4 regions of the Nocardia sp. NPDC058519 genome follow, and region 1 is predicted to be linked to each of the others. Evidence: riboswitches for the same ligand, from Rfam matches in the RefSeq annotation. Region 1 holds a riboswitch; each other region holds the start of a gene.
The links. Region 1 has a riboswitch for S-adenosylmethionine ahead of ACFWPK_RS32535 (rhodanese-like domain-containing protein). Riboswitches for the same ligand answer to the same signal wherever they lie in the genome.
Positions count from the first base shown of each region.

Region 2: another riboswitch for S-adenosylmethionine. It lies ahead of ACFWPK_RS21905 (aminotransferase class V-fold PLP-dependent enzyme); the one in region 1 lies ahead of ACFWPK_RS32535 (rhodanese-like domain-containing protein).
Region 3: another riboswitch for S-adenosylmethionine. It lies ahead of ACFWPK_RS33275 (amino acid ABC transporter permease); the one in region 1 lies ahead of ACFWPK_RS32535 (rhodanese-like domain-containing protein).
Region 4: another riboswitch for S-adenosylmethionine. It lies ahead of ACFWPK_RS31540 (bifunctional o-acetylhomoserine/o-acetylserine sulfhydrylase); the one in region 1 lies ahead of ACFWPK_RS32535 (rhodanese-like domain-containing protein).

Region 1 covers NZ_JBHXNK010000046.1:34,349-40,124, reverse strand. The annotation lists gene ACFWPK_RS32550 (amidohydrolase family protein) at 1-208, opposite strand, end outside; gene ACFWPK_RS32545 (FAD-dependent oxidoreductase) at 245-1,633, opposite strand; gene ACFWPK_RS32540 (hypothetical protein) at 1,823-2,281, shown strand; SAM riboswitch class IV at 2,327-2,446, shown strand; gene ACFWPK_RS32535 (rhodanese-like domain-containing protein) at 2,464-2,880, shown strand; gene ACFWPK_RS32530 (O-succinylhomoserine sulfhydrylase) at 2,891-4,099, shown strand; gene ACFWPK_RS32525 (hypothetical protein) at 4,280-4,624, opposite strand; gene fgd (glucose-6-phosphate dehydrogenase (coenzyme-F420)) at 4,724-5,734, opposite strand.
Region 2 covers NZ_JBHXNK010000020.1:66,029-71,804, reverse strand. The annotation lists gene ACFWPK_RS21915 (S8 family peptidase) at 1-788, opposite strand, end outside; gene ACFWPK_RS21910 (AAA family ATPase) at 812-1,942, opposite strand; SAM riboswitch class IV at 2,213-2,327, shown strand; gene ACFWPK_RS21905 (aminotransferase class V-fold PLP-dependent enzyme) at 2,370-3,686, shown strand; gene ACFWPK_RS21900 (hypothetical protein) at 3,703-3,939, shown strand; gene ACFWPK_RS21895 (Uma2 family endonuclease) at 4,038-4,673, opposite strand; gene ACFWPK_RS21890 (flavin reductase family protein) at 4,727-5,194, opposite strand; gene ACFWPK_RS21885 (Fic family protein) at 5,391-5,776, shown strand, end outside.
Region 3 covers NZ_JBHXNK010000050.1:5,760-11,535, forward strand. The annotation lists gene ACFWPK_RS33260 (glycosyltransferase) at 1-600, shown strand, start outside; gene ACFWPK_RS33265 (Uma2 family endonuclease) at 679-1,317, opposite strand; gene ACFWPK_RS33270 (hypothetical protein) at 1,348-2,061, opposite strand; SAM riboswitch class I at 2,345-2,439, shown strand; gene ACFWPK_RS33275 (amino acid ABC transporter permease) at 2,467-3,462, shown strand; gene ACFWPK_RS33280 (amino acid ABC transporter ATP-binding protein) at 3,459-4,220, shown strand; gene ACFWPK_RS33285 (ABC transporter substrate-binding protein) at 4,253-5,215, shown strand; gene ACFWPK_RS33290 (LLM class flavin-dependent oxidoreductase) at 5,244-5,776, shown strand, end outside.
Region 4 covers NZ_JBHXNK010000042.1:53,512-59,287, reverse strand. The annotation lists gene ACFWPK_RS31550 (MFS transporter) at 1-760, opposite strand, end outside; gene ACFWPK_RS31545 (TetR family transcriptional regulator) at 895-1,617, shown strand; SAM riboswitch class IV at 1,682-1,792, shown strand; gene ACFWPK_RS31540 (bifunctional o-acetylhomoserine/o-acetylserine sulfhydrylase) at 1,876-3,192, shown strand; gene ACFWPK_RS31535 (homoserine O-acetyltransferase) at 3,189-4,334, shown strand; gene ACFWPK_RS31530 (TetR/AcrR family transcriptional regulator) at 4,297-4,974, opposite strand; gene ACFWPK_RS31525 (oxygenase MpaB family protein) at 5,113-5,776, shown strand, end outside.

The sequences.
Region 1 (5,776 bases):
CCCAGTCGGGACCGAGCGCGGACAGTGCTGCCTTCAGATACGTCTGATCGGCGCCTTGAAAAGACGCGCTGACGACAGCACCGCCGCGGACATCGAAGTGCCCCATTCGCTTTCGATAGTCATCGATCACGTAGGGCTCGGGTAGATAGCCTTCGTTCTCGATCAGCGGAAACCGAGGATCGATAATGTGGACGTGGGCATCGAACACTTGTACAGAATGCCCTATCTCGGCAGCGGCGGCAGCTCAGGCCTTGTTCGGCTCGGACGCGCGCAGCATGTCCTCGCGCTCGACGACCTTCACGCGCTCACGGCCTTCGGGCTCGCCGAGGGCGCGCTCGTGGGCGTCGAGGCGGTACCAGCCCGCCCACGTGGTGAACGGAATGCCCTTGCCCTCGAGGAACTCGGTGACGGCTTCGAGCTCGGGCTTCGGCGCGGGCGCGAAGGCCTTGGCGTCGTCGAGCAGGCAGGCGATGGTCTCGTTGGCGTCGCCCTTGGTGTGGCCGATCAGGCCGACCGGGCCGCGCTTGATCCAGCCGGTCACGTAGGTGGCGGGCATGAACCGGGCGTCGCCTTCGGCGGTGTCGTCCGAGATCACGCGACCGGCCTCGTTGGGCACGGTGCCTGCCTGATCGTCGAACGGCAGCTGGGTGACGTTCTGCGACAGGTAGCCGACGGCGCGGTAGACGGCCTGAATGTCCCAGTCGGTGTAGTTGCCGGTGCCCTTGACGTTGCCGGTGCCGTCGAGCTGGGTGCGCTCGGTGCGCAGACCGGTGACCTTGCCGTCTTCGCCGAGCACCTCCGAGGGCGACTCGAAGAAGTGCAGGAACAGCTTGTGCGGGCGGTCGCCGTGGTCGCGGATGGCCCACTGCTCCAGGGTGTTGGCGACCATGTCGACCTGCTTGGAGTTACGGCGGGCGGCTTCGGAGCCTTCGTCGTAGTCGATGTCTTCGGGGTTGACGATGACCTCGATGGTCGGCGAGTGATCGAGTTCGCGCAGCTCGAGGGGGGTGAACTTGGCCTGGGCGGGGCCGCGGCGACCGAAGACGTGGACCTCGAGGGCTTTGTTGGCCTTGAGTCCTTCGTAGACGTTCGGGGGGATCTCGGTCGGGAGGAGTTCGTCACCGGTCTTGGCCAGCACGCGGGCGACGTCGAGGGCGACGTTGCCGACGCCGAGGACGGCGACCTTCTCTGCCTCGAGGGGCCAGGCGCGGGGGACGTCGGGGTGGCCGTCGTACCAGGACACGAAGTCGGCGGCACCGTAGGAGCCGTCGAGGTCGATGCCGGGGATGGCGAGGGCGCGGTCGGCGTTGGCGCCGGTGGAGAAGATGACCGCGTCGTAGAACTGGCGCAGGTCGTCGAGGGTGATGTCGGTGCCGTAGTCGATGTTGCCGAGCAGGCGGACCTGGTCTTTGTCGAGGACCTTGTGCAGGGCGGTGATGATGCCCTTGATGCGGGGGTGGTCGGGGGCGACGCCGTAGCGGATCAGGCCGAAGGGCGCGGGCATGCGCTCGTAGAGGTCGATGCTCACGTCGGCATCGGACTTCATCAAGGCGTCGGCGGCGTAGATACCGGCCGGTCCCGCACCCACGATCGCAATGCGAAGTGGGCGAGTCGCTGCACTCTGTTCGGTCATTTCTACGCGCACCCTTTGGTCGAGAACTGTTTGACGGCGTCAACTTAGCTTAGGCTAAGTCGGCAATCCCGCTTGCTGGCAGCTGTCATCGAGTTGGCATCAGCCCGCAGTCATGGCGATTCTAGCTGCGGCATTGCGGTCACCCGGCGCGCGGTGTAGCTGCCCGCACGGGTCTGTCAGGATTACAGCATGAACGAGGAGCAAACAGGCTCGGATGACCAGCCCGTAGTGGTGGATCAGACCGACAAGCGTTCCATCGTCCCGTTCGTCGCGGCCGCGGTGATCGCGATCATCGTGCTCATCGGCATCGTGGCGGGCGGACTGCTCTCACCCGCTGAGAAAAATGTCACAGAGGCCGACCGTCTCGCGGCCGCCGTCACCAACTATATCGACGCACGCTCGCGCAGCGACCTCCGTCCGCCGACCGGTGTGGCCTGCCCCGGGTTCGACGAGGAGAAATCCGGCCTCGGCGAACAGCTCGGTGGCCCGAAATCCACTGTCACGATCGACGGTAGGGGCTTCGAGAACGCGACCGTCAACGGCGACCGCGCCAAAATCGACGCCACCCTCGTGGTGAACGGCAATCCGTCGACCAACACCTGGAAACTGACCCGCGTCGACAGCGCGTGGCTGGTGTGCACCTTCTGAATCGTTTGACACGATGACCGGTGCCGAGGCAATCTCAGATCGCAAGGTCATGAGTGCCAGCGTCAAGCCCCGGCTCGCTGGTCGGCAACCCTCCTCCGCGGTGGGGTGCTCCGGGTGACGACCTGGCCGTGTGTTCGGGGATTTCCGGCACGGCAAGAGCGGATTCACGCAGGAGGATCGACATGACTTACGCCGGCGACATCACCCCTGAGAAGGCGTGGGAGCTGCTCACCGAGCATCCCGGCGCCGTGCTGGTCGACGTGCGCACCGAGGGCGAGTGGGCACACATCGGCATTCCCGATACCAGTTCCATCGAACGCCCGGCCCACTTCATCGAATGGGTCGACGGCACCGGCACACGCAACCCGGAGTTCGGCGTGCAGCTCGAGCAGGCACTGGCCGGTCGACCCGACGACGCACCGGTGGTGTTCCTGTGTCGCTCGGGTCAGCGTTCCGCGCACGCGGCGAACCTGGCGACGGCGGCGGGCGTGGCACCGTCCTACAACGTGCTCGACGGCTTCGAAGGTGGACCCGACGCGTTCGGTCAGCGCGGCAGCACCGGTTGGCGCGCGGTCGGCCTGCCGTGGCGTCAGGCATAAGGAGAAAAGCATGATCACCGGTGGTTCGTTCGACAAGCCACTGCCCGAAGGCGTCGGTCCCGCCACGCTCGGCGTGCGTGGTGGCCTGCGCCGTTCCGGCTTCGACGAGACCTCCGAGGCGCTGTACCTGACCTCGGGTTTCGTCTACGAGAGTGCCGAAGCCGCCGAGGCCGCGTTCACCGGCGACGTCGAGCACTTCGTCTACTCCCGCTTCGGCAATCCGACCGTGGCGATGTTCGAGGAGCGCATCCGCCTGCTCGACGGCGCCGAGGCGGCCTTCGCGACCGCGTCCGGCATGTCGGCGGTGTTCACCGCGCTCGGTGCGCTGCTGAAGGCGGGCGATCGACTCGTCGCCGCCCGCAGTCTGTTCGGTTCCTGTTTCGTGGTCTGCAACGAGATCCTCCCGCGCTGGGGCATCGAAACCGTCTTCGTCGACGGTGACGACCTCGACCAGTGGGAGCAGGCACTCTCCGTGCCCACCCAGGCCGTCTTCTTCGAGACCCCCGCCAACCCGATGCAGACCCTCGTCGATGTCCGCAAGGTCACCGAGCTCGCCCACGCCGCGGGCGCGAAGGTGGTGCTGGACAACGTCTTCGCCACCCCCCTGCTCCAGCGCGGCTTCGAACTCGGCGCCGACGTGGTGGTCTACTCCGGCACCAAACACATCGACGGTCAGGGCCGCGTCCTCGGCGGCGCCATCCTCGGCGCCAAGGACTACATCGACGGCCCCGTCAAAACCCTGATGCGCCACACCGGCCCCGCACTGAGCCCCTTCAACGCGTGGACCTTGCTCAAGGGCCTGGAAACTATGCCGTTGCGCGTCCGTCACGCCACCGAGTCGGCCCTGCGAGTGGCCGAATTCCTGGAGACCAAGAACTCGGTCGACTGGGTGAAATACCCCTTCCTGGAATCACATCCACAACACGCACTGGCCAAGGACCAGATGTCCGGCGGCGGCACTGTCGTCACCTTCGCCCTCAACGGCGAAGACGGCAAGAAACAAGCCTTCGAGGTCCTCAACCGCCTCCGCATCATCGACATCTCCAACAACCTCGGCGACGCCAAGACCATGATCACCCACCCCGCCACCACCACCCACCGAGCCATGGGCCCGGAGGGACGCGCGTCAATCGGCTTGTCCGACGGGGTAGTTCGCATCTCGGTCGGCCTGGAAGACCTCGAAGATCTCCTCGGCGACCTCGACCACGCCCTGAGCTAGTTCGTCCGAATGTCCCGAGTCGACCTGTCGCAACGATCCCCGCTCGGCAGGTCGACGTCGGACTCGTGGATCGCCTACCGGACCGGGTCGTAGACCGCGAACCCCAGGTGCCCCGCGACGGCAGCCATGTTCTTGTCGTGGGTCACCACCGTGAGATCGTCCAAGCCGCTGCGCACGGATTCACTGCCTTGCGGCGTCCAGAATCGCGATCGCCTCGTCGATCGGAGCGATGACGAAAAGTTCGGTTCCGGCGTCGGTGTCGATGCGCAGACGAGTGCGGAGGCCGCCGCTGAACAGGCCGCCATCCGGGCTTTGCTGCCCGACGGCGCGCAGTTGGGTCAGGGGCGCTTCCCAGCGCTTGCCGCCGGTGATCGCGTCGAGGTGATTGGGCACGAAGAGCAGTCGGGTTTCGGTCAGGTGGAGGCGTCCGCCGACGGCCCTGCTGCCTTGTGTTCGATTGGCGAGTTTCTGCCAGACGACGTTCTCGGTGGTGTTCAGCGCGGGGCTACCGATCCACAATCCCATGGTTCATTTCCTTGTGTCGTTCCGGTGTTCGTGACCATGGATCGATATCTGGCCGGGCGCCGTTAATGGCGCCCGGCCAGGGATCTGAGCCGACCGGTCTCAGCCCAGGGCGCGCAGGCGGGGGGCCAGGTCTCGCTTGAAGAGGTCGAGGAAGCGGAGTTGGTCTTGGCCGGGGGCGTGGAAGACCAGGTGGTTGAGGCCTGCGTCGAGGTAGGGCTTGATCTGGGCGACGGCTTCGTCGGGGTCGCTGGCGACGATCCAGCGCTTGGCGACCTGTTCGATCGGGAGGGCGTCGGCGGCCTTCTCCATTTCGATGGGGTCGGTGATGTCGTGCTTCTGTTCGGGGGTCAGCGACAGGGGGGCCCAGAAGCGGGTGTTCTGTAGTGCCAGTTCGGGATCGGTGTCGTAGGAGATCTTGATCTCGATCATCTTGTCGATGTCGGCGACGTTGCGGTCGACCTTCGCGGCGCCTTCGGTGACGGCGGGCAGCAGTTTCTCGGTGTAGAGGTCCATGCCCTTGCCCGAGGTGCAGATGAAGCCGTCGCCAGCGCGGCCGGCGTACCTGGCCACCACCGGACCGCCGGCAGCGATGTAGACGGGGATTCCGCCCTTGGGAACGTCGTAGATCGAGGCGCCGACCGTGTGGTAGTACTCGCCGTTGAAATCGGTGCGCTCGCCGGTCCACAGTTCGCGCATCAGGTTCACCGCTTCACGCAGGCGGGCGAAACGTTCTTTGAAGTCGGGCCATTCGCCCTTGTAGCCGGTGGCGATCTCGTTGAGGGCTTCGCCGGTGCCGACGCCGAGCATGACGCGGTTCGGGTACAGGCAGCCCAGTGTGGCGAAGGACTGCGCGATCACGGCGGGGTTGTAGCGGAAGGTGGGGGTGAGTACGGAGGTGCCGAGCTGGATGCGGTCGGTGCGCTCGCCGACGGCGGCCAGCCAGGCCAGTGAGAACGGTGCGTGGCCGCCGTCGTGGCGCCACGGCTGAAAGTGGTCGCTCACGGTCGCGCTGTCGAGTCCGTGCTGTTCGGCGGCGACGCCGAGTTCGACCAGCTCTCGTGGCCCGAACTGCTCTGCCGATGCCTTGTACCCGAGCTTGAGATCGACCATTCCAGCCACTCCTGTCGTCAGTTGACCCCTGCCACACGACAC
Region 2 (5,776 bases), on a different contig from region 1:
GGTTCGGCTGTGGGCAGGATCGGGCGGAAGGTGGAAGTCCTTGTTCTGGTGGCGGTGTCGCGGCCGAGCTGGGTGCGCATGCGCGGCATGCGGCGGATCACCCTGGTGAACGAGTAGTCGGCGAGCGCGGCGATGGCGGCGTGGGTTCCGGTGACGGGGACGAAGGCGAGGCCGCCGTTGTCGAGCCTGCGGTCGATCGCCACGTCGAGATCGAGGTCGCGGGAGAAGTCGAGCAGACCCTGCAGGGCGATGTCGCGATCGGAGTGCAGGACCAATTCGGCGACCGTCTCCGAATTGTCCGGGGCCGCGGCGAGTCTCAGCCGGTCATGGGGGTTGTTGAGGCGGAACTCCGCCAGGCTGACGATGCCGTTCTCGGCGCCGCCCAGCGGTGCGTCGGCGCTGATCCGCGCGGTGAGCAGCTGTAGGTTGACGCGGGTCGTAGCCAGGAACAGCAGGGTGCTCGCCCGTGGCTTACCGTGCTCCGGTGCGATCGCCACCGGCCTGCTGCCGAGCGGATCGAGCTGCATCGACGTGAGAAGCCTTGTGGGATAACCGCTTTTGGACAGATACTGCGGATGCAGGGTGACCGCGGTGACCGTCTCGTCCTCCGGGCAGGCCGTCTTGGGCAATGCGTCGGCACTCGAGGTGGCCGCGCTCAGCATCGGCGCGAGTCGGGCCCGCGCCTGCGCCACCGTGTACGGCGGCTGCGGCGCGCCGCCGGATCTGCTGGGAGAGATGGGCGCGGTCAGCCGCTCACCGAAGCCGATCAGAAATCGCGGTCCGGCCACCCGAAATCCCCCCAGCTGCCACGTTATTCCCGTCGATGCGTGAAGCCACGGATGGTGTCGCGCGACACCCCCGTGAGCGCGCTGATCTGGCGCTGAGACAAGCCTGACACGCCCGTCAGCGTCTGTGCCAGCCGTAACCGATCCGTTTTGGGAAGTTCAGCTACTAGTCGTGCGGAGTGCTCGGCCATCAGGCCGGGCAGTAGCTGGTCCTCGAGCACGCAACGCCTGCGCAATCGCAGCATCGTGCGCTCGATGTCGTTGAACGACAAGCCCTTCGACGCGAGCGCGACCGCGTCCACCGCGCCGTCGGGCAGGGGTTGCCCGGCGAACCGGCGAATCGCCTCGCAGCGTTGCTCGGCCTCGGGCAGCGCGAATTCCACGCTCACATCGAAGCGCCGCCACACGGCCGGATCCAGCAGGTCGGCATGGTTGGTCGCGCCGATGACCAGGCCCCCGCCGGTCGGCCAGTCGTCGATCTGCTGGAGCAGCACGGTGACCAGTCGCTTCAGCTCGCCCACGTCGCGGTCGTCGTCGCGACGTTTGGCGATGGCGTCGAGCTCGTCGAGCAACAGGACGCACGGGCGCTGTTTGGCGTAGTCGATGGCGTGGCGCAGGTTGGTGCCGGTCTTGCCGAGCAGGCTGCTCATGATGGTCGCCAAGTCCAGGACCACCAGCGGCAGCGACAGCTGATGTGCCAGCCACGCCGCGGCCATGGTCTTGCCGACACCGGGCGGACCCACGAACAGCAAGCTGCGGGCCGGGGTGAGATCGGCGGCGGCCAGCCGGTCGGCCTGCTTGCGCTCGTCGACGATCTGGGTGAGCACGGCGTAGGTTTCTGCGGCCAGGATCGGCACTTCGGCGGTGGAACCGGGCGGGATCACGCGCACCAGGGGCAGTCGGCTGTCGCCGTCGACCGGAATCGGCGTATCCACCTCCGCGCGTAGGGGATTGGCGCGCGTCGGGTTCTGCCGCAGCAGTGAGATCAGCGCGTCGGCCAGCTCGGGACTCGCATGCCGGTGTCGCCGCGCGGCGCGGCGCACGAACATCGCGACATCCTGTTCACGCCCGGCGAGCGCCAACCTGGCCAGGTGGACGAATTCGTCGGGTAGATCGGCGCTCACGTCCGCCGAAGTGGAGCTCAAGGCGTGTGACATGGTCTTCTTCCGATCATATGCGTGGACTATTTTCGCTTCACTCGATCGTACGGCGTCCATCACGGGCAAAGTTCACCCCTTGTGTACCGGTTTGACATCGGACCCCACCCGCAGCGCCACATTGATCTGCCGAGCCCTCAGCGCAGCAATTCCCTTCGTCGGATGCTAGTTCCGCGATGCCCCCTCTTCGGCGATTCCCTTCGCTTCGGGCGTGCCTTCCCGGCGTGGGGTGGTTGACAGCTCCCGCGGTCGTCTGTCACTCTCGTTGCAGGTCACGAGTACCAGCGTTCAGCCCCGGCTTGCTGGTCGGCAACCCTCCTCCGCGGTGGGGTGCTCCGGGTGACGACCAGGCCGACGTCCGAATTGGGCGCGGCAAGCGCGGACTCACCTCTTCTGGAGCGGGTCCCTGAGCCGACGGGATTTCGTCATGACTGCTGTAATCGACCCCACCTGTGCCATCGCCGCCGTTTCCGGTGCCGACCTGCAGGTTCCGCTCGTTCAAGGCGGCACCAGCTCCTACGCCAACTTCGACTACGCGGCCAGTGCGCCGGCGTTGAAGCAGGTCACCGACCGGATTTCGCAGTTGCTGCCGTTCTACGCCAGCGTGCATCGGGGTGCGGGCTACGCCTCGCGGATCTCGACCGAGTGCTACGAGGCCTCCCGTGGCGCGGTCGCCCGGTTCCTCGACGCCGACGACGACCAGGTCGTCGTATTCACCCGCAACACCACCGATTCGCTGAACCTGCTGGCCGGGTGCGTGCCGGGGGAGACGGTGGTCCTCGATATCGAGCACCACGCCAACTTCCTGCCGTGGACCGAGCACGGTCGCCGGGTCGTGCGGGCCGCCGACACCGTCGAGGAGACGATTCAGCGGGTCGTCGCCGAGCTGTGCAGCAAGCCCGCCGCGCTGCTCGCGGTGACCGGGGCATCCAATGTCACCGGTGAGGTGCTGCCGCTGGAACGCCTCGCGACCATCGCCCACCTGTGTGGTGCGCGCATCCTCGTCGATGCCGCACAGCTGGCGCCGCACCGGCGGATCTCCCTGCGCGAGAGCGGGATCGACTACCTCGCGTTCTCCGGGCACAAGCTGTACGCGCCGTTCGGTTCGGGCGTGCTCGTCGGTCGGCGGGACTGGCTCGACCAGGGTGAGCCGTACCTGGCAGGCGGCGGTGCGGTGCGCAATGTCGGTGTGTCGGAGGTCGAATGGGCTTGCGCGCCGCAGCGGCACGAGGCAGGTTCACCGAATGTGCTCGGCGCGGCTGCTATCGCCGCTGCCTGCGACGCGCTCGCCGCGATCGACCCCACCGAACTCGTTGCCCACGAACGCTTTCTGGCCGACCGTCTCCGCGACGGTTTGTCCGCGATTCCCGGCGTCGACCTGGTCAGCATCTGGTCCGACAGCCCCGACTGTGTCGGCATCGTCGCCTTCACCGTCGCCGACTACGCCCCCGGCAAGGTCGCCGCCTACCTCTCCGCCGAACACGCCATCGGCGTCCGCGACGGCCGCTTCTGCGCCCACCCGCTGCTCACCAGCCTCGGCCTCGACGCCGCCCTCCGAGCCAGCATCGGCCTCGGCACCACCGCCGCCGACGTAGACCGCCTGATCGAAGCGGTCTCCACCTTGGTCACCACCGGCCCCACCTGGACCTACGCCGCCACCGACGGCCACTGGAACCCCACCCCCGAAACCCGCCCCCTCACCGCCTCTTCCCCCGAAGGCGCGGCCCCCTGCCTGATCGGCTGAACAGTAGCTTTGAACGATGTCGGTTGAGAAACAGCTGTGGGAGATTCGCCTAGGCGTAATCGCTTCCGAGTCCGAGGCACGTGCCGTCATCGATCAGATCGAGCGACTGCTGTGCCCCGACCCGGACCACACTCCTCCCTGTCCGATCCCGTGGAGCGTCAGCATCGCGGCGGGGGAGGACTTGGCCGCGGAAGCTCGGGAAGCATACGAGGACGTGGTGGAGCAGTACCGAATCGAATCCGGCGCGAGCTGAGGCGATCCCGGCTATCGCTCCCGGCTCGAAAAGATGCCGGTCACACGAAACTCGCTTATGGAGAAGGGCTTCCGATCAGGCGCGAGGGACGTCAGGTCTCAGTCGAGGTCAGCGTCGAGGGCGTCCCAGGTGATGGTGACATCGAGCGGATCGGTGATCGCGATCGCGGTGGGGTTGTGGGAGCGGAAACGGGTTTCGGTGGAGATGTAGGCGCCTGCGGTATTGAGGCGGAGGATCTCGATGGACTTCACGCGGCCGTCGTTGTTCTCCATCCGGACGATCCAGTACTGCTCGATACCAAGGCGTGCGTATTCCGCTCGTTTATCCACACAATCGGCGGTAACCGTCGCCGGTGATACCACTTCGACGACCAGAAGCGTGTCGCCTGCTGTCGGTTTGGTTTTCCACTTGTCGCGGGGGTCTTCGACGCAGCGATACACGATGGCGTCGGGGCGCCGGAAGTTGAACGGAACCTCGGAGACCAGCATGTCCAGTTCGCCGCCGGCCTTCAGACAAGGTTGCCCAGTGCCGCGTTTCCGGATCGCTTCCCGCAAGGACTGTTTGATCACGTCGGCTATGGCGATGTGATTCGGCGAGGGTGAGTCGCAGTGCACCAGTAGGCCGTCTTTGACCTCGATCACCCGAGAGAGGTCTTCCGGCATCGCCAAGTATGTGTCCAGGTCGATGCCCGGGACACCGGCGCGCAACCACGACCAGTCGTATGCCTCGCTCACCGGACCAACACTAGCTGTAGCAGGCCATCCATCGGCTGACGTAGACGATCGGATCAGGTGTCGAGTGGGGTGGGGCGGTGGTATTTGCCGTTGTAGTACAGCAATGGGGCTGCTGAGGGGGATTCTTCGGTTTGGTCGTGGACTCGGGTTACCAGGCCTACCGCGAGGGTGTGGTCGCCCAGGTCGATGAGTTTGTGGAGGGTGGTTCGGAGCCAGATGGGGGTGCCGTGCAGGACCGGTTCGCCGGTGTCGAGGGTGGTCCAGAGGGAGCGGTCGGTGAAGCGGTCGGCGGCGGTGCGGGAGAAGCGGTGGGCCAGGTGTTGCTGGTGTTCGCCCAGGAAATGGATCACCACCGAGTCCGCGGCGCGCAGGGCGTAGATGCTCGACGACGTGTGCGCGATGTTGAACGACACCAGCGGTGGTTCCAATGACAGCGAGGCGAACGACGTGGCGGTGAACCCCACCGGCCCGCTCTCCGCCCCGAGCGTCACCACTGTGACGCCCGCCGGATAGTGGCGCATCGAAGCCCGATACTGCTCAGCCGTGATCCCGCTCAGATCATCGGGAATCACCAGTCCGGTCTCAGAAGGTTGCACATCGCCCACCGCCCCAACTTACGCCCGCCCGGCGTGTGTTCTCACGCCCACTGTGTCCGTTTGATCCAACTCACCCGCAGCATGTATTGACGTAATGATTGCGTCAATACATCATTGGAGGATGCTGTTTCCTACACCGAAGCTGTCGTCGGCCGACGAAGCGGTGCTCGCCGAGGTCGAAAGGATGCGCGAGTCCCTGCGGTATGAACTGCAGAGTGTTCCGACGGTCTGGGTGGGCGGGCTGCGGAAGTTCTTGACCGCCGACGCGGTGTCGGCATCGAACTCGATCGAGGGATTCAAGGTCTCGACGGTTGATGTGGAGGACCTCCTCGCCGGCGAGCGTGATGTGGAGGTCTCGGACGAGAACCGTGCTGAGACCTCGGCGTATGCACGGATGATGACCTATATCCAGACGCTTCACGACGTCGACGACTTCGAGTACAGCGCGGGTTTTCTCAATTCCCTGCACTGGATGTTGCAAGGGCATCGGCACTCACCGCGCAAGCC
Region 3 (5,776 bases), on a different contig from region 1:
GGCCCCGCCAACCACAGCCTGCGCCCGTCCACCGCCGTCGCATGCGGACAGTTCCTAGCCGTCGATGCCGCGGCCTACCGCGCGGGCGGCGGTCACGCGGCTGTCGCGGCCAGCGCCACCGAAGATCTCGATCTGGCGCGCGCCGTGCGCCGAGCGGGCCACCGCACCGCCTTGGTGACCGCGGGCCCCGCCGCGAGAACCCGAATGTATACCGGCACAGCCGAACTCACCGACGGCTACACGCGTTGGCTGTGGTCGGCCTACGGCGGCCGTCTCGACACCGGCGCCGCCATCGGCATCCTTGCCGCCCTTGCCTTTTGGATTCCCCCACTGGCAGCGATCTTCGGCCGCGACCGAACCCGCAGAGCAGGCCTGCTCGGCTACCTGGCCGCCGTCACGAGCAGACTCACCGCCCGCACCATCGAAACCCGCCGGGCACCAACAGGTACCGACCTCACCTCGGCCCTGGCCCACCCACTCTCAGTGGCCAACTACCTCATCCTGTGGACCCGCTCCCACCACCGCCACCGCACCGGCCGCCTCCGCTGGAAACAGCGCCCCCTGGTCACCCCCGACGACCCCATCGCCCGCCACGCCTGACCGGTCAATAACCGAATCGGCCCGTCCAGGCCGCGGATACCCCGATACGGGGGGTACGTCAGGCGCGGCGGATGACGCCTATTCGATGTCCAGATCCAGTTCTGCCCAGGGGATTTCGACCTTGACCGGGTCGATTGCGGTGACTGCGATGACCGGGTCCTGGCCGCGTAGGCCGATTCGCTCGGTGACGTATCTGCCGTCAGAGGTGAGACGCAGTTGTTCGATGGAGGAGACCAGTCCGTCGTCGTTGACCATCCGGACGATCCAGTACTGCGCGATGCCGAGCTTCGCGTACTCGGCTCGCTTGTCGACGCAATCGGCGGTGACCGTACCGGGTGAGACGATCTCGACCACGAGCAGGGCGTCGGCGGCGGTCGGCTTGCGGCGCCATCGGCCGCGGTCGGCTTCCACGCAGCGGTAGAGGATCGCGTCGGGGCGGCGGAATCCGAACGGAACTTCGGACACGAGCATGTCGAGGTCACCGCTGGCGCGCGGGCACGGAGCGTCAGAAGGACGGTCACGCGCGGCGTCCCGCAGCGCGGCTTCGATTACGCGTGCGACGGAGATGTGGTTGGGTGACGGTGACTCGCAGTGCACGAGCATGCCGTCTTTGACCTCGATCGTTCGAGCGAGTTCCGTCGGCATCTCGAGGTAGATGTCCAGGTCGATGACGGGCATGTCGTTCCGCAGCCACGACCAGTCGTAGGCTCCGCTCATACCGCTGAGCCTAACGCTGACCGGCGAGCTTCAGGCGACCTCGGTGATGCCGATGGTCGGGAAGAAGAAGCAGGAGCGGCCTGCGTTGTCGGTGGTGCCGAAGACGGCGGCCAGGACGGTGCCTCGGCCGGTGTCGACGGGGACGGCGCGGACGCCGCCGACGGGGATGGCGGCGAAGAGGAAGTCGCGGATGGCGGTTTCGGCGAGGGGGCGCAGTTCGGCGGGGACCTCGGGCGGGACCATGGCGCGCACGATGTCGGCGATCGGGCCCATCGAGGCCATGCCGCCGCGGCCGGTGCTGACATTGAGCCAGGCCACCTGCATGCCGGAGGTCTTCGTGGCGGCGGTGTCGGGGGCGAGGCCGTAGGGCAGGAAGGTGAACAGGGTCTGGCCCGATTTCACGGCCGCGAGGTCGACGCCGGGGATCGGGAGGGTGTTCGCCGGCCACGGGCCCGGTACCGCGCCCGCGACGGCGGGAACAAGGCCCGTGCCGTCACCGGTGCAGTTCGCGGCGACCGTGGGGTAGAGGAAGGGCTGGATACCCATGGCCTTCAGCGTCTCGACGACGGTTCGGTAGGCGCCGAGGAGATCGCCCGGGCCCGCGGCAGGCGTGACGTTCGGTGCGTCCCGGGTGACGGCGGGCGTCACCGGCTCGGCCGGTTCGGCGGCAGCCGGTGGCACGGCCAGCAGTAGCGCGGCGGCGCAGGCCGTCAGCGAGGTCAGTGCGGTGGAACGACGCGGCATGATCACGACGTACTCCTCATCGACGCAGAGAAGGCCGACGCTACCGCGTGCGGTGGGTGAATCCGGACAGGTGAAGTAACCGGGCGTTCGGCGCGTCGCAATCTCGCAGCGAACCCCCGCCGAGGGTCGGTGTCCCCCACAGTCGACCGACCACGCCGAACCGGGGCAATTATGACTGCGCCCGAAGCCGGTTCCAACCTCTGCGCTCACGTTGATTTCTATCGTTGCGCGCACTCGTGCATGTGCCACATGCTGATTCAGCTCAGGCCGCAGCGCCGGGGCGCAACCATCCAGAGCGACCGAGAGACCTGGCTCGATGACGTCGCAGCAACCCGCCCGCTTTCGGGGTGTGGGTGCTTCTGCCGGGTTCGATGGAGGAGATTTTGTGTTTTCCGAAGGACTCCCATGACCGCGTCCGCCGTATCCGGCGCCGAGACCGCGCCCGCACCGCCCGGCGACGCTCCCCCCGCTGAGTCGGCATCCGCCGACGAAGCGACCGACCTTCCCCGGATCACCGGATCGTGGCACCCGTGGCGGTGGGTCGTCGCGGCGGTCGCGCTGGTGGTGGTGGCCCAGTTCGCACACGGTCTGATCACCAATCCGGGCTGGGACTGGGGCACTTTCGCCCAGTACTTCACCGCGAAGTCGGTACTGGCCGCGCTCCGGGTGACCATCGAGCTGACCCTGTGGGGCACCGTCCTCGGTTTCGCGATCGGCACCCTGCTGGCGATCGGGCGGGTGTCGAACAATCCCGTGCTGCGCGTGATCGCCTGGACCTACGTCTGGGCGTTCCGTTCGATCCCGCTGATCGTGCAGCTGCTGTTCTGGTTCAACATCGCCTACCTGTATCCCCGCCTTTCCGTCGGTATTCCGTTCGGACCAGCGTTCTTCGATTTCGAAGTCAACGGTGTCATCAGTGGTTTCACCGCGGCGGTGATCGGCCTGGCCCTGCATCAGGCGGCGTACTCGGCCGAGCTCATCCGGGCGGGCCTGCTCGCCGTCGACGGCGGCCAGCTGGAAGCGGCTGCCGCGCTGGGCATTCCGCGCTGGCGGCAGTTCCGCACCATCGTGTTGCCGCAGGCCATGCGCTCGATCCTGCCGAACGCGGCCAACGAGGTGATCAGCCTGTTCAAGGGCACCTCGATCGTGTCGGTGATGGCGATCGCCGAGCTGTTCTACCAGGTGCAGGTGATCTTCGGCCGCAACGGCCGGGTGGTGCCGCTGCTCATGGTGGCCACGGCCTGGTACATCGTGCTCACCACCGCGCTGTCGATCGTCCAGTTCTACATCGAACGGCACTACGCCAAGGGCGCCCAGCATGAGCTGCCGCCGACACCGTGGCAGCGGGTCCGCGCCAAGGTCACCGAGATCGCCGCCGCACCCCGAGGAGCCACCCGATGACCGCAGCGGTGCAGGCACGAGGAATTCGCAAGTCCTACAGCGGTACCGAGGTGCTGCGTGGCGTCGACCTGGCGGTGCGCACGGGCGAAGTGGTCGCGCTGGTCGGCCCATCCGGGTCGGGTAAGTCGACGCTGCTTCGGGTGCTCAACCATCTCGAGGCACAGGACGCGGGCACGGTGCACATCGGCGGTGAGCTGATCGGCTACCGGCAGCGCGGAAACACCCTGCGCCCGCTGCCCGACCACGCGGTGCGCGCCCAGCGCAGCCATATCGGTTTCGTGTTCCAGCAGTTCAACCTGTTCCCGCATCTCACGGTGCTCGACAACATCGTGCTCGCCCCGGTTTCGTCCCAGCGCCGCCCGCGCGCCGAGGTGATCGCCGAGGCGAAACAGCTCCTGGACCGGGTCGGGATGGCCGATTTCGCCGACGCCTACCCGCGCCGGCTCTCCGGCGGCCAGCAGCAGCGCGTCGCCATCGCACGGGCGCTGGCCTTGAAGCCGCGCCTGATCCTGTTCGACGAACCCACCTCCGCGCTCGACCCGGAACTGGTCGGCGAGGTGCTCGCGGTGATCCGCGATCTCGCGCACGGCGGCACCGCCCTGGTGATCGTCACCCACGAGATCGGGTTCGCCCGTGAGGTCGCCGACACGGTGGTGTTCCTCGACGAAGGACAGATCGTCGAGCAGGGCGACGCAGCCACTGTCCTCGATCACCCCGAACATCCACGCACGCAGGCATTCCTGTCGCGCGTGCGCTGAGTATCCCTTCCCACGAACAGGTTTCGACACTGATGAAGCTTTCCACGCTGATCGGCATCATCTCGGCGGCCACGCTGCTGACCACCGGCTGCACCGCCGATCCGGAATCCGCCGAGACCGTCCAGGCGGGTTCGGTCACCTTCGACCTCTCGCCCACCCAGGAGGGAAGGGTGCGGGTGGCGAAGGTCGACGCGATCGCCGCCGAAGTGCCGCAGGCGATTCGCGATCGCGGCACCCTCCTGGTGACCGGATCGGGCAGTTCCGCGCCCCCGCTGCGGTTCTATGCCACCGACGACAAGACCGTCGTCGGATCCGAAATCGACTTCGCCAGTCTGGTGGCCGACAAACTCGGCCTGAAGCTGGTCGCACAGGTGGCGGATTGGTCGCAGAACTTCGTGCGCGTCGATTCCGGCGAGGTGGACGCGTTCATCTCCAATGTCACCGTCACCGAGGAGCGCAAGGAGAAGTACGACTTCGCGACCTACCGCAAGGACAATGTCGCGCTCGAGGTGCCCGAGGACAGCCCGCTCGTCTTCAACGACCGAAAGAGCCTGGTGGGCAAGCGAATCGGCGTGGGAGCGGGCACCAACCAGGAACAGCTGCTGGTGAAGTGGAACGAACAGAACGTCGCCGAAGGGCTGGCGCCGATCGACATCGCCTACTACCAGCAGGTCACCGACTACTACCTCGCGCTCGCCTCGAAACGTCTCGACGGCTACATCGGCCCGAACCCCACCGGCGTCTACCACTCGACGACGACCGGCGAGACCAAGCTCATCGCCACCTTCTCCGGCGCCGGTGAGGCACTGCAGGGCGAGATCGCGGTGCTCACCAAGAAGAACAGCGGCCTCAATGCCGCCGTGCACAAGGCGCTGGTCGATGCCATCGCGGACGGCAGCTACCAGAAGGTCCTCGATCGCTGGGGCCTGGATTCGGAGAAGGTCACCGAGTCGCGGATCAACCCACCCGGTCTGCCGAAGAAGCCTGCCGCATGAGGTCATTCGAGAAGCTAGGAGTCCGCGCATGAAGTTCCTGCTGATGACGCTGATCACCCGGGTACCCGATCCGGTCACCGGCGTGGTTCCCACGACCCGCGATCGCCTGCACGAGGTGATCGAACAGGCAAGGCGCGCCGAGGAATTCGGCTATGACGGGTTCGCTGTCGGTGAGCGACACGAGGATCCGTTCCTCTCGGCCGCTCCCCCGGTGGTGCTGAGCCATATCGCGGCCCTCACCTCGCGGATCAGCCTGTTCACCGCGGTCACCACCTTGAGCCTGCTCGATCCGGTGCGCGCGTTCGAGGACTATTCCACCCTGGACAACCTGTCCGAGGGCAGGCTCGAACTGATCATCGGCAAGGGCAACGGCGCGGCCCAGGCGCAGCTCTATCACGTCACCACCGATGACCAGTGGGAGCGCAATCGTGAAGGGTACGAACTGTTCCGGGCGCTGTGGGACAGCGAGGAAGTGACGTGGTCGGGGCAGTTCCGCCCCTCGCTCACCGCGGCCAAGGCATTGCCCCGACCGCTTCAGCCCCGGTTGCGGATCTGGCATGG
Region 4 (5,776 bases), on a different contig from region 1:
CGACGAGCAAGGCGGAGCCCGCGCCGAGCAGGCCGAGGGTGCTGCCCGCCAGCCAGCCGTGTTCAGCGGCGCGACTGAACCCGTAGACGATGGAGACCAAGCCGAATGTCACGGTGACGGCGCCGGGCAGGTCGTAGCCGCCGGTTCGGGGCACCGGGATATCACGCGCGATCACCGCGACCGCACCGGCCACCGCGATGAGCGCGATCGGGGTGTTCATCAGCAGCGTCCACCGCCATGACGCGAACTCGGTGAGCGCGCCGCCCACGATGAGCCCGAACGCGATGCCACCCGCGGTGATACCGGCGAACACCGCGAACGCGCGGGCCCGCTCCTGCACATCGGTGAAGATCACCGACAGCAGCGACAGGGCCGCGGGGGCGAGCAGTGCGGCGAACGCGCCCTGCAGACCGCGGCCGATGAACAACTGCGCGCCGGTCTGCGCGAGGCCGGCCAGCGCCGACGCGGCGGCGAAGCCGACCAGGCCGACCAGGAAGATCCGGCGTCGGCCCAGGTAGTCGGCCATCCGTCCGCCGAGCAGCAGTAGCCCGCCGAAGATGAGCGTGTACGCGGTGAGCGCCCACTGTTTGTCGCCGTCGCTGATCCCGAGGTCCCGCTGGGCATACGGCAGGGCGATCGTGATCACGGTGGCGTCGAGCACCACCATCAACTGGGCGGCGGAGAGCACGACCAGCGCCCACCACCGCATCGAATTCTGTTGAGAATCAACATGTTTCGTCTCTAGCTCGGTGCCGGTCACCAGAACTCCTCGTTACTAGATTGGCGTCGACCAATCCTGGCACTACACGACAATTGGCGTCAAGAGAAAAATGTCTGAACGCGCCAATTGGCTTTCCTAGACAGATAAAGCGACCGACACGGTAGGCTGGTGTGATGCTGGACTCGACTACTCCGATCAGCGCCGACCGGACGACCGAACCGGCTGCCGACGCGCCGCTGGGCCTGCGTGAACGCAAGAAGATCCAGACCAAGGCCGCGATCGTCGCGATCGGCCTCGAACTGTGCGATAGCCAGGGTTTCGACGCGACGACGGTCGAGCAGATCGCCGCGGGTGCCGATGTGTCACCGCGCACTGTCAACCGGTACTTCGCGCTCAAGGAAGACATCGTGCTGGCCCCGATCGACGACTTCGGGGTCTCCGTCGCCGTCGCGCTGCGCTCCCAACCGAACACCGGCAACGAACTCCAGGCACTGTGCGGCGCCTACCTGGCGGTGGTCCAGGCGGAGGCAGACGCGGACGGTATCCGGTTCATCCGCCAGTTCCTGCAGATGCAGCGGATCATGCGCACCAGCCAGTCGGTTAACGCGCGGGCGCTGGAATACGCGGAGAAGAAGAACGTCGCGGTGTGCACCGAGCTCGCGCAGCGGATGGGCACGTCACCGGACGACTTCAAGGTGAAGCTGGTGGCCGGGATCTGGCAGATGCTGTGCCACATCTCGGTCGCCGATACCGAACAAGCACTGCTGAGCGGGTCACCGACGGTAGCTGTTCGGGTCACTCGCGACGCCGTGCTGCGCGCCTACCACGGCTTGCGGCAGGTCTGTGGCGCACCGGTCGACGACACGCCCGGCTTCGGCACACCGGCCGACGAGTGATCTTCAGCGTGAAATGCGGGGGAAGTTTCCGCGCGCGGGAGGTGTCCGGTTAACATGACGGCAAGGTCATGAGTACCAGCGCCAAGCCCCGGCTCGCTGGTCGGCAACCCTCCAGCTGCGGTGGGGTGCTCCGGGTGATGACCGGGCTCTCGAAAGTCGAGAGCAAGCGCGCATTGCAGGAGGCCCCCATGTGTTGTTGCCCGTCGATCCGACCCAGTTGACGAGATCCCCCCGGCGCACACCCCACTGGAGCACGACATGACCGACTCTTCCCTGCCCGAGAACTGGTCCTTCGAGACCAAGCAGGTCCACGCGGGCCAGGCCCCCGACGCGAGCACCAACGCGCGGGCACTGCCGATCTACCAGACCACCTCCTACACCTTCCGCGACACCGATCACGCCGCCGCGCTGTTCGGCCTCGCCGAGCCGGGCAACATCTACACCCGGATCATGAACCCCACCCAGGACGCGGTGGAGCAGCGGGTTGCCGCGCTCGAAGGTGGCGTCGCGGCGTTGCTGCTGGCCTCCGGCCAGGCCGCGGAGACCTACGCGATCCTGAACCTGGCCAGCGCGGGCGACCACATCGTGTCCAGCCCGCACCTCTACGGCGGCACCTACAACCTCTTCCACTACTCGCTGCCCAAGCTGGGGATCACGGTCTCGTTCGTCGAGGATCCCGATGACCTCGCGCAGTGGGAAGCGGCGATCCAGCCCAACACCAAGGCGTTCTACGGCGAGACCATCGCCAACCCGAGCAGTGCGGTGTTCGACATCCCCGGCATCGCCGGTGTCGCGCACGCGAACGGCATTCCGCTGATCGTCGACAACACCGTCGCCACCCCGTACCTGATCCAGCCGCTGGCCCACGGCGCCGACATCGTCGTGCATTCGGCGACGAAGTACCTGGGTGGGCACGGTGCGGCCGTGGCTGGCGTGATCGTCGACGGCGGCACGTTCGATTGGACCGTGCGCGACGCCGACGGCAACGCGCGCTTCCCCGGTTTCACCGAGCCCGACCCCAGCTACCACGGTGCGGTGTTCGCCGATCTGGGCGCGCCCGCGTTCGCGCTCAAGGCGCGCGTGCAGTTGCTGCGCGATCTGGGTGCTGCGGTCTCGCCATTCAACGCGTTCCTCATCGCGCAGGGCATCGAGACGCTGAGCTTGCGCGTCGAGCGGCACGTCAGCAATGCCGAGACGGTCGCGAAGTTCGTCGCCGAGCAGCCGGGCGTCGACGCGGTGTTCTACGCGGGCCTCGAGTCCTCGCCCTGGCACGCGCGGGCCGAGGAGCTGGCGCCCAAGGGTGCGGGCGCGATCGTGGCGTTCGAGCTGGCGGGCGGTGTCGATGCGGGCAAGAAGTTCGTGGACGCGCTCAGCCTCCACAGCCATGTAGCTAACATCGGTGATGTGCGTTCACTCGTGATTCACCCGGCGTCGACCACGCACTCGCAGTTGACGCCCGAAGAGCAGCTGGCGGCCGGCGTCACTCCCGGCCTGGTCCGGCTCGCGGTGGGCATCGAGGGCATCGAAGACATTCTGGCCGATCTGCGGGCCGGGTTCGCGGCGGCGACGACGTGACTGTGAGCACCGAATCGCCGATCGCCCGACCCGAAACCGGGGTGGCCCTGCTGCCACCCCAGGACGGGCGTGTCGGCGTGGTCGCCATCGGGGACGTGGCGCTGGAGAACGGCGCCGTTATCCCCGATGTGCGGCTGGCGGTGCAACGCTGGGGCGAGCTCTCGCCCACCCTGGACAATGTGGTGCTCGTCGAACACGCGCTCACCGGCGACTCTCATGTCGTCGGTGGGCCCGACGGGGCGCCCGGCTGGTGGGAAGGCATGGTCGGGCCCGGCGCGCCGATCGACACCGACGAGTGGTGTGTGATCGCGACCAACGTGCTCGGCGGCTGCAAGGGCAGCACCGGCCCGTCCGCACTGGCGGCCGACGGAAAGCCATGGGGCGCACGGTTTCCCGAGCTGACCATCCGCGATCAGGTGAACGCCGAAGCGCGGTTGTTCGAGGTGCTCGGGATCGAGCGGCTCGGCGCGGTCGTCGGCGGCTCGATGGGCGGCATGCGGGTGCTCGAGTGGATCATCGGCCTGCCCGAGCGGGTCAGTGCCGCGCTCGTGCTGGCCGTCGGCGCTCGCGCCACCGCCGATCAGATCGGCACCCAGACCACCCAGATGGCCGTCATCACCGCCGATCCCGACTGGCAGGGCGGCGACTATCACGGCACCGGCCGCGCGCCGATGACCGGCATGGGGCTGGCCCGGCGCATCGCGCACCTGACCTACCGCACCGAAGGCGAACTCGACCACCGCTTCACCAACAAGGCCCAGGGCGACGAAGACCCGTGGACCGGTGGACGGTACGCGGTGCAGAGCTACCTCGAACACCAGGCCGACAAGCTGTGTCAACGCTTCGATCCGGCCACCTATGTGCTGCTCAGCGAGGCCATGAACCGCCACGATGTGGGTCGCGGGCGCGGCGGTGTCGCTGCCGCGCTGGCTTCGACGTCGGTGCCGTGCGTGGTGGGCGGGGTCGACTCGGACCGCCTGTACCCCTTGCACACCCAGGCCGAGCTGGCCGAAGGGCTGCCGGGCTGCGCGGGTCTCGAGATCGTGCATTCACGCGACGGGCACGACGGGTTCCTCACCGAGGCGGCCGCGGTGTCGAAGTTGCTCACCGAGACGATGCGCCTCGCGCGGGAGAACCGCTGACGTTCACTCCCCCGGTCAGCAGGGTGACGATCGACCGGACATAGGCCTGAAGTCGTTCGCGCGGATACTCTTCCGGCTCGCTGACCCCGAGCCGACCGAGCATTTCGGCGATGGTGAGGGTCGAGCTCGCGAGCAGCCCGGCATCCATGCCCGACCACTTCGGCAGCACTGAGATACCCATGCGGACAAGCGATTCCGCGCGCTCCAAGATTTCGGCACGCGAAGCACGAAGAGCCGCACGATATTCGTCGGGCGCGCTCGCCGGGGTGGCGAGGATCAGCCGCCAGCGAGTCGGATTCGCCAGTGCCACACCGACGAACGCTTCGACAGTCGCCGAGGCAGCCGCCAATGGGTCGGCGCCGAGCAGGTCTTCGGGCAGCGTGTCGGCGATCTGATCCAGTCCGCGTTCACGTTCGCGTTCCAGCAGCGCTTCGACGAGTTCGGCGCGGGTCTTGAACACCGTGTACAGCACGGGTTTTCCGACGCCCGCCTCCTGCGCGACGGCCTCCATGCTCAGCTCGTGCAGTTCCATCCGGCCCAGGACGGTGAACGCGGCGTCGAGAAGTTGCGCGCGGCGCTGGTCCGGCGGCAGGCGCGGTGCATAGCGGCGTCGAGGTCGTTGCTCCTGCGTCGAGGTCACCCGCCCACCTGCCTTTCGCTCGCCGACGATACCCGCCATCCTTCGTCACGAATCCTACGCAACCGTTGTATTCACGTCGAGTAATTGCTACGGTGGTGTTGTATTCAATATTCCTCGCACTGCAAAGGGGCATGTGCAATGGCTTTCGATGCGTCGACTCTGCGTCGCGACGACTACGGCTTCTTCGGGCCGGATTCCCCCACCTGGAAGGTGTGGGCGGCGCCGACCGCGCTGATCGGATTCCAGCGCGCGGTCACCCTCGAGCACTTCGATCCGTTCCTGACCGCAGCGGTCGCCGATTCGCACGGGATCTACGACAATCCCGCCACCCGTCTCGACCACACGCTGTCCTACTTCCTGCTGGTCGCGCTCGGCGACGGCCGCACCGCCATCCAGGCCGCCGAACACCTGATGAAGGTGCACGCGCCGATGACGGGCATCGAACCGATCAGCGGCAAGCGCTACAGCGCCAACAACCCCGACTCCCAGCTGTGGATCCACGTCACCGGGTGGCATTCTGTGCTCAAGGCCTACGAGATGTTCGGGCCGGGGCCGCTGAGTCCGGCCGAAGAAGACCGGTACTGGGCCGAGTGCGTGATCGCCGCCGAACTACAGACCTGCAAGCCCTCGGATGTGCCGCGCAATCGTGCCGAGGTGCGCGCGTACTTCGAGCGCGTTCGGCCGCAGTTGTGCGTCAGCGAGCGGGCCGTGGAAGCCATGCATTTCCTGCTGTGGCCGTCGGTGAGCAAAGGCATGACGTTCGCGGCCGGTGGTCGTGTGCTGTCGCTGGCGACGATCTCGA